DNA from 3 places in the Exiguobacterium oxidotolerans JCM 12280 genome. Region 1 is predicted to be linked to each of the others. Evidence: a T-box and tRNA genes for the amino acid it is inferred to sense, from the RefSeq annotation. Region 1 holds a T-box; the other regions hold tRNA genes.
What was found. A T-box is a leader RNA that pairs with one kind of tRNA and senses whether it is charged. The one in region 1 lies ahead of argS (arginine--tRNA ligase), so its partner is inferred to be a tRNA-Arg.
Positions count from the first base shown of each region.

Region 1 (5,610 bases):
ATCGTCAGCACTTCCGTCGAAGGCTGCACCGTCATAGCCGCCTTTACGAAGTAACGAGTTGGCACGGGCATTTGTGTACTGGACGTATGGACCCGTCTCCCCTTCGAATTTCAACATCTGCTCGAGATCGAACTCGATATTGTTCATGCGTTCATTTTTAAGATCATGGAAGATGACTGCGCCGACGCCGACTTGTTGTGCTGTTTGATCCGCATTCGCAAGGTTCGGGTTTTTCTCGGCGATGTTTTGTTTCGCGACATTGATCGCATCTTGAAGGACTTCCTCAAGCAAGACGATCCGCCCTTTACGCGTCGACATCTTTTTGCCGTCTTTCATGATCAGACCGAATGGTACGTGGTGCATGCCGTCAACATTATCAAAACCAAGCTTTTTCAAAACTGCAAACAACTGTTTAAAGTGAAGTGCTTGTTCTCCGCCAACAACATAAAATGCTTGTTCGAAACGGTACGTCTCGAGGCGGTAGACTGCAGCTGCCAAGTCACGTGTCGCGTAAAGTGTTGCGCCATCTTTTTTCTTGATTAGCGCAGGTGGCATACCTTCTGCTTCAAGATCAACGACCATCGCGCCTTCAGACTCGACGAGCAGTTCTTTTTCTTCTAATAAGTCAATGACATGCTGCATTTTGTCATTATAGAAGGCTTCTCCGTTCAGACTGTCGAACTGTACACCAAGCATGTCGTAAACACGGCTGAATTCGACGAGTGAGACTTCACGGAACCATTTCCAAAGAACGGTTGCCTGTTCGTCACCTTGCTCGAGTTTTTTGAACCAGGCCCGACCTTCATCTTCAAGTTCCGGCTTACTTTCTGCTTCTTCATGGAACCGGACATAGAGTTTCAATAATTCTTTGATTGGCTCAGCCCGGACATCTTCTTCTTTACCCCACATGTTGTAAGCCACCATCAATTTACCAAACTGCGTGCCCCAGTCGCCTAAATGGTTGATTCCAACGACGTCATATCCTTTTTTACGTGAAATTTGGTTTAATGCATTTCCGATGACTGTCGAACGTAAATGTCCCATCGAGAACGGCTTCGCAATGTTTGGTGAAGAGAAGTCAGTAACAATCGTCTTACCGTTCGCTTCGCTTGATCCGTAGTTCGCTTTTTCACTTAAGACACGATTGACGATCTCTTGCGAGACGACTTCACGGTTCAAGAAGACGTTGACGTATGGTCCGACTGGTTGAACGTTCGCAAAGAGTGGATTATCGATTTTTTCAGCGACATCTACTGCAATCATGTTCGGTGCTTTACGGAATGCTTTCGCCAACAAGAAGCAAGGGAATGCGAGATCTCCGTGGTCTTCATGTTTCGGTTGTTCAATCAGTTGCTCAATTTGTTCAAGTGTCAATGCGTCTCCGATGACTCCTTGTAAAACTTTAGCATATTGTTGTTTGTAGCTCATTGTATTACCTCCAACAGTTTATTTTTTCCAATAAAAAACGCCCTTTGCGCAACTCGCAAAGAGACGGAATGACCGCGGTACCACTCTTCTTGGCGTCGTTTTCGACACCCACCTTAGTTGGGGATAACGGGGTTCCCCCGGCTACGCCTGATCGTTACGATTCGGATAGCGTCTCTGAAGTGCGTTTCACGATTTCTTTGTCCATTCAGGCTTCCACCGTTTCCTGATTCGCTGGCTGACAAGATAAAACCGTTACTTTCTTCGTCATCGACGATTTGATATCTTTCACATTATACGCAATGACTCGATTTCTCTCAACCTTATTTTTTTGTAAATCACTTATCATAATTTCCACAAATCGGGTATATATACAGAAGGATCGCCACAGAGAGGGGTCTATTTCGCTATGGTTTACTATCAAAAAGTAGCACGTATGAGCTGGATCACTTTAGCACTTATTGTTGTTTTGCTGTTTCTTGCATCGCTTGCCTTTCCCGTCCATATGAACCCAGCGATATCGCTTGGAAATGCAAGTTATCTTCTCATTTTAGTCCTCCTCTTCCAATTCGATAACATCCGCCGTGGTGGGATTTATTATACATTTCAAGAAGGTATTATTTTATTCATTTTTCTTAATTACGGTTTATTAATTGCCATCATTTTGAGTCAACTCGGTGTCTTGATTTTTCAATTATTTTCGCATAAAAAAGAAATTCGTATAAAACGATTCATCTACCTGTACCCCGTCAACGTCTTATTCGACATCGTCTATATCACAGTTCCCGCCTCCGCTTACTTGCTACTTGGAGGTCCGACCGGTCCGGGCTTTACCTATACCGAGTCACTTATCCCGTTTGTCGGTTATCTGGTTGGTGTCTTTCTTATTTCCTATCTTCAATGTCGATTCGTCAATCGTTTCTTAAACTTAAAGTACGACTGGACCCGCCTCATCCGACTTCAGACACTCGTTTACGGGATTAGTATTTTAAGCGCACTTCTCGGGATTTGGTTTTATGACGAAAATCCGTTAGTTGCTGCGACTGTCTCGACTTTAATTTTATTCTTATTCAAGCAACTGCTACAACAGCGTGGTGTATCCTTACAAGCTACACACAATGCGAAACGATTCGACGATGCGAAGGAACGTCTGCTCGTTTCACGCTTTGAACGGGAAGCGATTGAGTCCTTACTGATTGATTTACCTCATCTGATTGATTTCTCCGACGGCTGGCTTTCCATTCAGCAGCAACGAAAACAAATCATCTATGACATTCGGACAAAAAAAACAGTTGATGTCTTACCTTTATTTCATACGCTATCGGCCGATGATCTGCGGACTCCGATTCTCTATGGTCTTCGGTTCGACTGGGGAAATGATGTGCAACTCTCGCTTCCCGTCGATCGGCATTCGATGCTCGCGATTCCTTCCATCACAAGTGGAGAAGTCGATGTCTCAATCGTTTTATTTCATCAAATCGCAGATGCTTATGATGAAGCAAAAGCGGATGAAATGTCGCGCCTGCTTCGGACATTTTGCCGCGTACTCGAGCGTTCCCAAGAAAACTTTCAATTGTATGCCGAAAGCCGGACGGATGCATTGACCGAACTCCCGAACAGCCGTGCTTTTTATGAAGAGGGAGCACGCCAGTTTGCTTCCGAACACTTTCCGCTCTCAATCATTCTGTTTGATATCGACCACTTTAAATACGTTAATGATACGTACGGACATAAAGTCGGGGATCTTGTCTTACGTGAGCTCGGAAGACGGATTAAATACGTCATCCACCGAAACGATTCTGTCTTCGCAGCGCGTTATGGGGGGGAGGAATTTGTTGTCTTGATTGCGGATTGTTTACAAGACCAAGCAATCGCTATTGCTGAAGAAATTCGTCACACCGTTCTCGATCGTCCCTTCATTGTCGACGATCACCACCTCTCTATTACCGTCAGTCTTGGCGTCGATACAGTAGAACATCCTTACCAACGCACATTTGAAGAATCATTACGTCAGGCAGATCACGCACTATATGTCGGCGGAAAACACAATGGTCGAAATTGTACAGCCCACTACGCTAATCTCTGAAAGGTTGTGTTTCGTATGTCTATTACTGAAATCGCGTTATCGCTTCCGATGAATCAACAACGGCGGACGCTACGAATTTATCGTCCCCCTGAGGTCACGACGGATGTTGCATTGCCCGTCATCTATATGCATGACGGACAAAATGTCTTTAGTGGTGCGAGTGCTTCCTTCGGTAAAGGGTGGGACGTCCACCTTGCTTTACATGAAGTCGGTCTACAGGCAATGATCGTCGCCATCGATAGCCCGGATGACCCGATGGACCGGTACGATGAATATGCGCCTTGGACGGATGACGCGTTATTGATGCGAACCGCATATCCGTCGCACCGGACGACGATCGGCGGAAACGGCAAAGCGTATATGGAATGGATCATCCATGACTTGAAACCGTACATCGACTCGCACTATGCGACGATTCCGACTGATACGACGATGATCGGCAGCTCGATGGGCGGCGTGATTTCCTTGTATGGCTTATTTGCTTATCCGGAAGTTATCACGCGTGTCGCTGCCTTATCGACAGCTGGATGGGCGAACTTCTCGTCTTTACTTGAATTCATCGAGCGAAGTCTCCCCCTGTCTGACGCGCATCGTTGCTACATGGATATCGGGACAAACGAAGTCAGCGGTCCGATGACGGAAAATGATTATTTGCATACGAATGAGGTCATCTCGGCGGCAGTGCGACAAAAAGTCGAACAGATGCAATACAGCGTCATCGAAGACGGTATTCACCATGAGACAGCATGGGCGAAACGTATGCCGGACGTGCTCCGATTTCTCTTTTCATAAGAATTAAGTGTTAACGCATTTGAATCATCTGCGTGACACGTCTTTTTTCAGTGGTATAACCTAAAAAGGATGATGTACGCTCTAACGAGCACACATCATCCTTTTTCATCTTATTTTACGAGTTCTTCAGTCAGTTCTTTTTCATAACGATTCCGCGGGTGTTCCCGGCATTCGTCGGAACATGAACGCATCACTTTTGGTTCACATTCTTCACAGCAGAAATGCTGACGATTACATTCCGGGTTCGCACAATTAACATAACGTGTTTCTGCCTTACCACAGTAGTAACACTCGGATACGACCGTCGGGTTGACTTCATTGACGGGTACTTGAACGCGTTCATCGAACACGTACAACTCCCCTTCCCAGTCTTCTCCACGCGTGACTTCATCTTTTCCGTACATGACGACGCCACCTTTCAGATGGAAGATGTCGTCGCTATTTTGACGTTTACGGAAATAAGCCGTGAACTTCTCACAACGTACGCCACCCGTACAATACGTCAAGACTTTTTTCCCTTCGAACAAATGCTCATTTTCATTGAGCCACTCAGGGAAATCACGTGACGCCGCAACATCGACCTTGACGGCATTTTTGAAATGACCGAGATCGTATTCGTAGTTGTTTCGAACGTCTAAGATGACGACGTCTTCATTTTGCATCATCTCTTTCCACTCAGCAGGCTCAAGGTAGGCTGCATTTTCTTTCGGGACATTAAACTCATCTTCAAAACGCCATGTGACGAGCTCTTTTTTGTAACGGACGAAGATTTTTTTGAAGGTATGCTCTTCGACTTCATCGATTTTAAATTCAATGTCGCTAAAGCGCGGATCCGCTAGTAAATCTTGCATGTACTGTTCTGTTTGTTCGACCGTTCCAGAAAGTGTTCCGTTGATGCCTTCTGGTGCAATCAAGATTCTTCCTTTGATTCCGAGTTCCTTGCAGTAGGCAAGGTGCTCTTTTGTTACCTGTTCCGCATTTTCAATCGGAACATACTTATAAAATAATAGTACGCGATAAGGTTTCATAATCCTCATTGGCCCCCATGTCAGTTTTTTGCAGTAAAACGAACGTTGGCGAACGAAGCGTCATAGCTAATAGCTAGCTGGGAACGCCTGCAAAACGCACCCATTTAAGTATAATACCAACTCCGATTCAATTGTACAATCGACAAATCCATGACACTTACATCGTAATTCAATTCCCTTTCTGATGAGGAAAGAGGTAAAATAGAAATCAGCAGTTTATTTTGTAAGGAGGATTCCGAATGCTCCAAACTATCCGTCAATGGATTGAGCACATGATTG
Region 1 is NZ_JNIS01000001.1:1,365,150-1,370,759, forward strand. Features, by position in the region: gene argS (arginine--tRNA ligase) at 1-1,428, opposite strand, end outside; T-box leader at 1,485-1,705, opposite strand; gene P403_RS0106980 (GGDEF domain-containing protein) at 1,835-3,511, shown strand; gene P403_RS0106985 (alpha/beta hydrolase) at 3,527-4,303, shown strand; gene trhO (oxygen-dependent tRNA uridine(34) hydroxylase TrhO) at 4,414-5,331, opposite strand; gene P403_RS0106995 (TVP38/TMEM64 family protein) at 5,571-5,610, shown strand, end outside.

Region 2 (5,610 bases), 690 kb from region 1:
GAGATAGAGCGGATAGGACTGTCCCTGTTCAAAAAGAAACAGTGCAAGGACTTGTTCGACGCCTTCAACCGTCAAAAAAGATCCTGCCAGTTTGACGAACCGCTCCCGTTCTTCTTCATTTCTCGAAAAGGCATCCTGGATCGTATACAACGTATAGAGAACCTCATCTTCATTCATCGTTCGGTCATTAAGCCGCCTGATCTGCTCATCCCGCTCCGCTTTCGTCATGAAAGCAAGACGCGTCCGTTCGTCCTCAAGCGGGCGTTCCATCCAACGGGATTCATTCATACGCTCTCCTCCTCTACCAATCATTCTTATTTTGTGAAGGGATCGAGTCGTTCCGTCCAACTAGATATTGCGTCTTGTAGTCGTTGCCCTTGTTCGACACCAAGCTGATTCAACGTATCGAGCGAGACGTCCGTCTCAAGAAGACGTGTCATCGACTCTGATTGATCGACATACTGTTTTAATTTATCACTCAAACTTTTTAGTTCGGCCGGCGGACTGTCGAGACTAGACAGACGTTCGTCGATTTGATCAAGTTCTTTCTCTAACTTTTGAACCGTCTCATCATTTTTCAGCTTTTCCATTTGTTGATCCAGTGTTTGTTCTGGGTTTGCCGATTCGCGTGCCTTCTCTGCTGCTTGATCGAGCTTAGCCGAGAGCTCTGACGTGACACGTGATGTATCTTTCGCAATTGTTTGTAGTTCCGCTGCATAATCAACATTATTTTTCACTTCGACGACTTGTTGTTTTGCGTCGTCGACCGTATTCGTTATTTCGCTACAACCAGCTAGAGCAACTGTCAGAAGGAGGATTCCACCGATTCGTTTCCTCATTGTCCACATCTCCTTTTTAAGTTCATGATACCTTGATTATAATCGAAAATCATAATAAAAAAAAGAGACCACCCTCGTAAGGGCAGTCTCTATTTTAATTATAGCGTCCCAAGAGGGATTCGAACCCCCGACCGACGCCTTAGAAGGGCGTTGCTCTATCCAGCTGAGCTATTGGGACGTGTCAACACGAATAAACTATACTAAAACAATTCTTTCGTGTCAATCACATTACAAAAAATCTTTTCTTAAAGTGTGCCCTCTAAATGTAAAGCATTAATCTGTTCACCTGTCAGATCGTAAAAATCAACGGAATACGCATCTTCTTCAAGCGTCAAAATCGCATACGTTTTTTCAGGACGGTGTCGCGGCATACGAATCGAACCCGGATTGATAAAGAGCTTACCATCCTTTTGTTCGGCTTTCGCAACGTGTGAATGACCGTATAAAATAACCTGAGCCGCCTTTTGATCGGCATGGTGGCTCAACTGATCGAGACTATACTTCACGTCTTGACGATGGCCGTGTACACACAAGAGATTCACCGCACCGAACGGTTCAAGCACTTCGTCAGCGAAGTCATTCCCATAATCACAATTCCCTTTGACGACACGATATGGATATAATGATTCATCCATCCGTGTCAACTGTGAATCACCACAATGATATGCGACTTCCGCTTCCGGATGCCGTTCGACGATCGTCAGAAGTTCTGACTCAAGACCATGACTATCACTCACGATTAACGCTTTCATCGTTGATCACTCTCCTAAAAAAGTAGTCAGTGCTAATTCAAGTTTTTTCAGCGCATTTCCACGATGACTGATTGCTGCTTTTTCCTCTTTCGTCAACTCAGCTGCTGTTTGATTTCGAGATGGGACGATGAACAAAGGATCATAACCGAAACCATGCTCACCTTTCGCTTCGAATCCGATGAGACCTTCCATCGTACCGCGGACCGTCAACGTCTCCCCAGAAGGTTTCGCAAGTGACAATGCACAGACGAAGCGCGCTGTCCGCTCTTCGATTGATCGATTGCCTAATTTCTCGAGCAACAATGCATTATTCGCTGCATCTGATTTTTCTAGACCAGCAAAACGCGCTGAGTAGACACCAGGCGCCCCGTCGAGTGCGTCGACTTCGAGTCCAGAATCGTCCGCAAGAACCGCGTGACCGAAGTAAGCAGCTGCTTCTTTCGCTTTCAGTTCAGCATTTTCTTCAAAAGTTACACCCGTTTCATCCGTCTCAGGTGCAGCTTCGTAATCCAGTAGAGAAGATACGTCATAACCTAGTTTCCCGAGCATCGTTTCTAATTCTTTCACTTTCCCGACATTGCGGGTCGCGACGATGATTTTCATCGATGTTCCCCCACTTCTTCTCCAACATACCACCACGAAGCACCTAATGCGTCTTGACCGGCACGCAGAAGTTCTTCAATACCCTTTTCCCCAAGTTCAAGCATATCGAGCATTTCACGTTTCGAAAATGTCGCCTCTTCACCTGTCGCCTGCATCTCGACGATTTTCCCGGAAGAGGTCATGACTAAGTTCAAATCAACATCAGCTGCAGCATCCTCTTCATAACAGAGATCGAGGAGCAGCTCCTGACCTACTTTCCCGATCGAGACGGCTGCGATTCCTTCTTTGATTGGTGTATCCGTCAGTTTCCCGCTTTGAATCAGACCGTCTACTGCGAGGACGAGGGCAAGAAATCCTCCTGTGATCGCCGCCGTTCTCGTTCCGCCATCCGCCTGAATGACATCACAATCAATCCAGACCGTTCGTTCACCTAGTTTTTCTAAGTCGACGACAGCACGTAACGCCCGGCTGATCAAACGCTGGATTTCCATCGTCCGACCCGTCTGTTTACCACGGACCGACTCGCGCGCTGTCCGTTGCGCTGTCGCACGCGGTAACATCGCGTACTCTGCATTAATCCAGCCTTGTCGTTTCCCTCGTAAAAAAGGCGGTATTTTTTCCTCGACCGTCGCTGTACACAAAACACGCGTGTCCCCGACTGAGACGAGGATTGAACCTTCCGCATGCTTATTCACGTTCGTTTCAAACGCAATCGTTCGCATCGTCGCGGATTCTCTTTGATCGATTCTCATGTCGTTCCCTCCGTTCCGAGTACTAACCGTTTTGCTTGGATTGGTTGATTCAGCCAATCTGTCGCGATTCGTTCAAAAGAACGTGTGTCACCCGTCGCATGATACACATGCTCTGGGATGAAATCATTTCCTGCTGCGATTCCATTGTAGTCGAGGAGAGCAGCGACTTCGAGTGCCGTCTCGTCCCCGGAAGAAATCAATTGGACGTCTGGTCCGATGACCCGTCCAATCACATCTGCGAGCAGCGGATAATGGGTACACCCTAAAATCAACGTGTCCATATCGTATGAAAGTAATGGACGTAATGTATTGGCGACGACCCGTTCGACGTAAGCACCTGTCGTCTGTGAGGACTCGACGAGCGGGACGAACGGCGGACAAGCAAGTGATTCGACGACAACTTGTCCTTCGACATGTCGTAATGCCTTTTCATAAGAATTGCTCTCGACCGTCATCTTCGTCCCGATGACACCGATTCGTTTCGATCGCGTTACCTTGACTGCCGCCCGGGCACCTGGATCGATGACACCGATTACGGGAATCGTCAATCTTTGGCGCGCCTCTTTCAAGACGACCGCCGTCGCTGTATTACAGGCGATGACAATCAGTTTGACATCTTGTCCGACAAGATAATCAATCATTTCCCATGTAAATTGCCGGATTTCTTCTTCCGGTCGTGGCCCATAGGGACAGCGTAATGTATCCCCGACATATATGATTTGTTCATGAGGGAGCTGACGCATCAGCTCACGCGCGACGGTCAAGCCGCCGACCCCAGAATCTAATACTCCAATTGGTTTGTTCACGTCATATCTCACCTTCCTATCCTCTATGGTAACAAAAAAGGACGACGGTGCAAGACCGGCGTCCGAGAATGTACGATAAAAGGATTACTGAGCAAGACCTTCGCTTGTCAGCATATCTGAAAGAGTCGTGATTGCTTCAGAAGCATCGTCACCGTTTGCAACGATTTTGATGTCTGAATCTTTAGCGATACCGAGTGAAAGTACACCCATGATCGACTTCAAGTTAACAGTCTTTCCGTTGTACTCCAAGTTGATGTCTGATTGGAATTTTGAAGCTGTGTTGACAAGTTGTGTTGCAGGACGAGCATGAATGCCTGAATCTGCGATGACTTTGAATGTTTTTTCCATGATTAAGAAATCTCCCTCCACTAATAACGTACTAGTGAGTCGTTTTCGAATATGTGAACTCATTATCAAATGATAACGGATTCGAACCGATTCTGCAAGGAATTTTTATAGGCTTCATCCCATGGAAAAGCATTCCCAGCACGATCGATTTGTACCATCGATGTTCGTCCCGTAAACATTAGTTGCTCTTGGTCATCGAACGCCGCGTAATGGACGTCACACGAGGCTTTTCCGACCTGGACAGGATAGGCATAAACGGCAAGCCGCGTCCGTGGATAAACTTGACGGATGTAGTTACACTGCGCATCCGCGACGACGACGATTCCGTCATCTGCTAACGAGTAGCCTGTCTCTTCAAGCATCAACGTCCGGACATCCTCAAAATAAACAAACGGGACCCGGTTGTTCATATGACCGTAGGCATCCGTCTCAGCGAAACGAACCGCGACATCGAGTCGCGTTCCATGTTTCATCTGATTTAACCATCCATCTAAATCCTCGATATAACTAGGCACACGCACGTAAGTTCCCTCCTGAATATAAAAAGAAGGAGCAGCGCCCCTTCTTTTTTATGAATTAGTTACTAACCGCTTCTCCCGTACGACCTTCATCGCTACCGAAGAATTTTTTGAACGAGTGTAATGTCGTCTGACGGTTCATTGCCGCAATCGATGTCGTCAGCGGAATCCCTTTCGGGCAGACCTCAACACAGTTTTGTGCATTACCGCATTGCATGATGCCGCCATCTTCCATCAATGCTTCCAGGCGCTCTTCTTTATGATAGGCACCTGTCGGGTGTGAGTTGAAGAGACGAACTTGTGAAATCGACGCTGGTCCGATGAAGTTCGAACGGTCATTGACGTTCGGACATGCTTCAAGACAAACGCCACACGTCATACATTTTGAAAGTTCATACGCCCATTGCCGTTTGTTCTCTGGCATCCGTGGTCCTGGACCAAGGTCATACGTACCATCGATTGGAACCCATGCTTTGACTTTTTTGAGTGCGTCAAACATCCGTTGACGGTCAACTTGTAAGTCGCGCACAATCGGGAACGTCTGCATCGGTTGCAAACGAATCGGTTGTTCGAGCTTATCGACGAGTGCTGTACAGGATTGACGTGGTGTGCCGTTGATGACCATCGAACACGCACCACATACTTCTTCAAGACAACCCATGTCCCAGTTGATCGGCGTCGTTTTTTCACCTGCCGCATTGACAGGATTCCGGCGAATCTCCATCAATGCTGAAATGACGTTCATGTTCGGACGATACGGGACTTCGAAAGCTTCATCATAGGATTTTCCGTCTGGTCCATCCTGACGTTGCACGATGAACTGAACCGGTTTTTGTTTTGTTTCTTGTTCGAGTGGTGTCGCCATTATGCTTTCACCTCTTTCTTCGACTTCTTGCTGTAGTCGCGTTTGCGTGGTGGAATCAGTGATGTATCGACTTCTTCGTAATAGATTTCAGGATGACCGTTTGTATAACGTGCCATCGTCGTTTTTA
Region 2 is NZ_JNIS01000001.1:671,524-677,133, forward strand. Features, by position in the region: gene P403_RS0103470 (hypothetical protein) at 1-288, opposite strand, end outside; gene P403_RS0103475 (hypothetical protein) at 315-839, opposite strand; tRNA gene P403_RS0103480 (tRNA-Arg) at 944-1,017, opposite strand; gene P403_RS0103485 (metallophosphoesterase family protein) at 1,085-1,591, opposite strand; gene P403_RS0103490 (XTP/dITP diphosphatase) at 1,598-2,194, opposite strand; gene rph (ribonuclease PH) at 2,191-2,946, opposite strand; gene racE (glutamate racemase) at 2,943-3,752, opposite strand; gene P403_RS0103505 (phosphocarrier protein HPr) at 3,837-4,100, opposite strand; gene P403_RS0103510 (acyl-CoA thioesterase) at 4,166-4,621, opposite strand; gene sdhB (succinate dehydrogenase iron-sulfur subunit) at 4,677-5,483, opposite strand; gene sdhA (succinate dehydrogenase flavoprotein subunit) at 5,483-5,610, opposite strand, start outside.
Region 2: it has a tRNA-Arg gene. The T-box ahead of argS (arginine--tRNA ligase) is inferred to sense a tRNA for this amino acid. The anticodon was not compared.

Region 3 (5,610 bases), 450 kb from region 1:
AAATGCACAGCATTATATCGAAGCGTTACTCGAGGAATTACAAGAATCATCACAAGTGTAAGACAGGAACCAGCTTTGTTGGAGGGGACTTCAATGAGGCTGGCTCTTTTTTTATGCTATACTGAATTTGGAATAAAAAATACACGCGGAACTGTTGTCTGGAGGGCGAAAAGATGGAAGAGAATCAACCGCAATTGGTCATCATCACGGGAATGAGTGGGGCTGGAAAGAGTGTCGCCATGAATAGCTTTGAGGACTTAGGCTATTTCTGTGTCGACAATCTCCCACCGACGTTACTGCCGCAATTGATTGAAGTGATTGGGCAAGTCCGTCCAAAAATTGCCGTCGCCATCGATACACGTGCTCGTGATTTTATTGATAGTTTCTTTGTCGTTTACGAAGATTTGAAAAAAACGAACCTGCAGATTCGTATGTTGTACTTAGACGCACGCAATGACGTCCTCGTGCGCCGCTATAAAGAGTCGCGGCGTTCGCATCCACTGGCGCCGACTGCGTCACCACTGATCGGTATCGAGCGAGAGCGGACGCTGCTCGAAGGATTCCGTGACAAGGCACAGATGCTGATCGATACGAGTGACATTAAACCGCTTGCACTGAAAGAACGCTTGCTCAAAGAGTTTACGGAAGGGGAACGGATTCCCTTTACCGTCAATGTGATGTCGTTTGGTTTCAAGCACGGTCTGCCGCTTGACGCCGATCTCGTCTTTGACCTTCGTTTTCTGCCGAACCCGTTTTATATTCCGGAGTTACGTCCGAAAACGGGACTCGATCTCGAAGTGTCGTCATACGTCATGAAGTGGCCGGAAGCAAAATTGTTCTATAAAAAGCTCGTCGACTTGCTCGAGTTCCTGATTCCCCAGTACGAACGGGAGGGGAAATCGCAACTCGTCGTCGCCCTTGGCTGTACGGGCGGTAAACACCGCTCGATTACGTTTGCGGAAGCAATCAGTAAAGAATTCGAAAACCAGTATCATGTCGTCACGAATCATCGGGATTATGTTCACGCGAAGGAGGAAAAGTAATGAAATGGGAACGGAAAGTCGTCGCGATTGGCGGTGGAACGGGCTTGTCGACTCTTTTGCGTGGACTGAAGCATTATCCGCTCGACATCACGGCCATCGTCACGGTCGCGGATGACGGGGGGAGCTCGGGGCGCTTACGGACAGAGTTCAACATGTTGCCGCCGGGTGACATTCGAAACGTCATCGTCTCGCTATCGAAGTCCGAGACATTGATGGACCGGATCATGCAGTACCGTTTTGAAACGGGAGAAGGACTTCACGGTCATTCGCTCGGGAACTTGATGCTGACGGCTGCGACGCAGCTCTGTAATGGCTCGTTCGTCGAGGCGATTGGTGTCATGGGACAACTGTTGAATGCCGAAGGGAAAGTCTATCCGGCGACGGAGCGGACGATTACATTATGTGCGGAGTTCGAAGACGGGACGATCGTCAAAGGCGAATCGTTGATTCCGAAAGTCGGCAAGGTCATCGAGCGGATTTATTTAGAGGAAGAAGACGTCCGTCCGGTACCGGAAGCGATTCAAGCGATCTTAGAGGCCGATGTCATCGTCCTCGGACCAGGGAGTCTCTATACGAGTATCATCCCGAACGTCTTGATCGATGAAATCCGGGAAGCGATTAAACAATCGCTTGCACCTGTCGTTTATATTTGTAATGTCATGACGCAACCGGGTGAGACGACGGCCTTCACGGCGAATGATCACTTGACTGCGCTCGAACGTTTTCTCGGTCAAGGCGTCGTCGATACGATCATCGTCAATAATGAATCAATCGATGCAAGCTACTTGCGAAAATACCAAAAAGATCATGCTGATATCGTCACTTACGATGATGAACGTTTCGTCGAGGCTGGAATTGAAGTACTCGCGGACGATATCGTCGACTATAACCATCATTTCATCCGTCATGACGCGGACGCGGTCGCGAGCCTCGTCATGCGGAAAGTATTATCGATTCGACGGGTGCGTCAACTCGAAGGGAAGGAGGAATTGACGTGAGTTTTGCTTCAGAAGTAAAAAAAGAATTAACACAGATTGCCATCACGGATCACGAGATGAAGGCAGAATTAGCGGCGCTCGCACGGATGAACGGTGCGATTTCGTTCGGACTCGGGCGCGGATTGACGCTTGATATTTCGACTGAAAACGCGTCGATCGCGCGACGGATTTATTCATTATTAAAACGGGCATACGGGGTCCACCTGGATCTACTCGTCCGAAAGAAAATGCGTCTTAAAAAAAATAACGTCTACATCGTTCGTGTGAAGCAGCAAGCGGATAAGATTCTGCAGGATTTAGGCATCCTCGGCGAAGGGTTCACGATGATTCGTTCGATCAGCGATACGATTTTAAAAGATGAACGGCGGGCACGTGCCTATTTACGGGGAGCGTTCTTAGCCGGAGGGTCACTAAACAATCCGGCGACGTCGTCGTACCATTTAGAAATCTTCAGTCTCTATGAGGATCACAATGCGGCACTCCGGAGTCTGACGAATCAATTCGATTTGAATGCAAAAGCAATCGAGCGTAAGAAAGGGCACATCCTCTACATCAAGGAGAGCGAAAAAATCTCTGATTTCCTCAAGGTAGTCGGGGCGACCCATTCGATGCTTCGTTTTGAAGATGTTCGGATTTTAAAAGATATGCGAAATTCGGTCAATCGTCTCGTCAACTGTGAGACAGCGAACCTCAACAAAACGGTCGGGGCAGCGCTCCGTCAAGTGGAGAACATCAAATTTCTCGAACGGACGGTCGGGCTCGACGTCTTACCGAACAAGTTACGGGAAATCGCGATTTTACGCGTGACGCATCAAGACGTGACGCTGCAAGAGCTCGGTGAGATGGTCGAGAGCGGCTCGATCTCAAAATCAGGGATCAATCATCGATTGCGGAAGATTGATCAAATCGCGGATAAAATCCGCAATGGTGAGTCGATGACAGGTGCGCTCTAAAGGGGAAACTTGCGAGATGAACCATAGTCTACTATAATATATAGTCGATGCAACTAAATGTTCGAATTAAGGAGTTTTTGAAATGGCTAACGAAAAAAAACGTATTTCGCTGACAGTCGATGCGAAATTTGATGAAGTCTTGACGAAAAAAGCAAAATCAATCGGTGTACCAAAAAGTACACTCGTGACATTCGCAACATCACTCTTCCTTAAACAATTACAAGCAGAAGAAGAGCTTTCACCACATGCGAACGGGATCTACACATTGATTCGTGAAAACCACGACATCGTGTCTGATATTACAGATCTCATCGACTAACAGAAACAATCCTTTTCAGGTTCGGGACGAACTTTCATGATTCAGTGAAGTTCATGCCCGACGTGGAGAGGATTTTTTTTTTTTGAAGACAACAAAAAGACCGACCACTGATGTAACACATCAACGGTCGGTCGAGTTAACAGATTAAGCACGTTCCATGACGCGGTCGATGAGACCGTAGTCGGCTGCTGCTTGAGCAGACATGAAGTTGTCACGCTCTGTATCGCGTTCGATGACTTCAAGGGGTTGCCCTGTGTTTTCTGCCATGATTTTGTTTAAGTGTTCACGCATTTTGATGATACGTTCTGCGTGAATTTTAATGTCCGACGCTTGTCCTTGTGTGCCACCGAGTGGTTGGTGAATCATGATCTCAGCGTTTGGAAGGGCAAAACGTTTTCCTTGTGCACCTGCTTGTAAGAGGAACGCACCCATTGAAGCGGCCATTCCGATACAAATTGTTGAAACTTGTGGTTTGATGAAGTTCATCGTATCGTAAATCGCCATACCCGCCGTGATTGAACCACCTGGGCTGTTGATGTAGAGCGAAATTTCTTTATCTGGATCCTCTGCTGCTAAGAAGAGCAACTGGGCAACGACTGAGTTGGCGACGTTATCGTCAATCGCGCTCCCGAGAAGAATGATACGATCCTTGAGCAAACGTGAATAGATATCGTAAGCACGTTCCCCGCGGTTGGTTTGTTCGATGACTGTTGGAATTAACATAGTCTTTGCCTCCTTATGATGGTATGTAGCTCATATTCGACTTATTCCTATCATAATCCTTTGGTCAATATTGGTCAAAAGATACGATGCGACTTTTATGTATTTTTCCTGAATGGCAGTGAATTAAACATATCAATATAGAAAAAAGGCAATACCGCGAACGGCATTGCCTGTAGATTCAAATATGGTACACCCGGAGAGATTTGAACTCCCGACACCTGGTACCGGAAACCAGTGCTCTATCCCCTGAGCTACGGGTGCATGTTTTTTACTGAACAATTAATAGTATACCGACATTTTTTCAGGAAAGCAATACTCGATTGATAACTTTAACAGTTTTTTTCGGGCGAAAGATGTTTAAGAAGGACTTTCTAGACGATTGGAAGATTTTTTTCCTCTATACTATATAGAAGGGTTAAAGATGCGATGGAATGAAAGGAGAACCGACGATGGAACAGCGCCAGGAACAGACACAACGGATGATGTTATCGACGTCCCAATTGTTTCAGTTGACGATTCTTGAGGAATCATTTGCTGAACTCGAAGAACATGTATACCGAATCATACGCCGGACAAGCGCTTATCGGAACAATCTCAGTAAAACAATCGACGTTGATTTTGGCCGCGTCGCAGACCGTGTCGCTTCATTTGAAGCCACGCTTCTTCAGCAAATACGTTTAGAATCGGTCAGACAGGAAATAGGATATATGGCGGAACAACTCATGACGTACTTAGATACGGATGGATTATTGCGGACGACGGATGCGCAACTGGCAACCTTGTTAGAGGCGGACGTCAGTCTCGTAAAACAAGCACGACACGTTTTACAACGGTGTGAACCGACAGGAATTGCGGCACGTTCCGCGCACGAATGCCGGTTGTTGCACGCGCTCGAACTAGACGACGCGCTATTGATTGATGTCGTGACGGATTTGAATGAAGGGATTGCTGTCAAACAAGCACTTCAAGACATCGATGATGCAACAGACCGGATACGGATTAAGGCGGCGCTCGATCGGTTACCAAAAGCACCGGTCTTTCCGGAGACGACCGTTCTGACGATTCCAGAAGCAGACATCGAATACCGTGACGGCAAGTTGACGATCAACTGGTCTGATCTCGAAATCGACCGGAGCTGGGCCGACCTCGAGGAAGCAAAACCGTTCTTAAGTGCATATGAACGGAGACGGACGACGCTTCGGGCGATTCTCGACGTCATCGTCGAGCGACAGCTCAATTGGTTTAAAGGGAAGCTCGAGCTCGCGCCATTGACGAAAAAAGAAGTGGCGGAAGTGACGGGGCATCATCCGTCGACAGTTGGACGGGCGATTGCGAACAAAACGGTTAAGACGATTCAAGGAACGATATCACTCGAAGATTTTTTCGTCTCACGGACGACGACTGGGACGTCGAGTTTCTTAGTTAAGGTCCGGATTGCTCAACTTCTCGAAGCGTCGCCTGTACCGATGAGCGATCAACAATTGGTCGATTGTCTAGCGAAGGAGCAAATTACGGTCGCGAGACGAACGGTCGCAAAATATCGGGCAGCCCTTGGTTTGACCCAAGCGGACTTC
Region 3 is NZ_JNIS01000001.1:918,627-924,236, reverse strand. Features, by position in the region: gene trxB (thioredoxin-disulfide reductase) at 1-61, shown strand, start outside; gene rapZ (RNase adapter RapZ) at 174-1,043, shown strand; gene P403_RS0104745 (gluconeogenesis factor YvcK family protein) at 1,043-2,041, shown strand; gene whiA (DNA-binding protein WhiA) at 2,038-2,994, shown strand; gene P403_RS0104735 (hypothetical protein) at 3,077-3,313, shown strand; partial or broken gene clpP (ATP-dependent Clp endopeptidase proteolytic subunit ClpP) at 3,458-4,042, opposite strand; tRNA gene P403_RS0104725 (tRNA-Arg) at 4,222-4,297, opposite strand; gene P403_RS0104720 (RNA polymerase factor sigma-54) at 4,486-5,610, shown strand, end outside.
Region 3: it has a tRNA-Arg gene. The T-box ahead of argS (arginine--tRNA ligase) is inferred to sense a tRNA for this amino acid. The anticodon was not compared.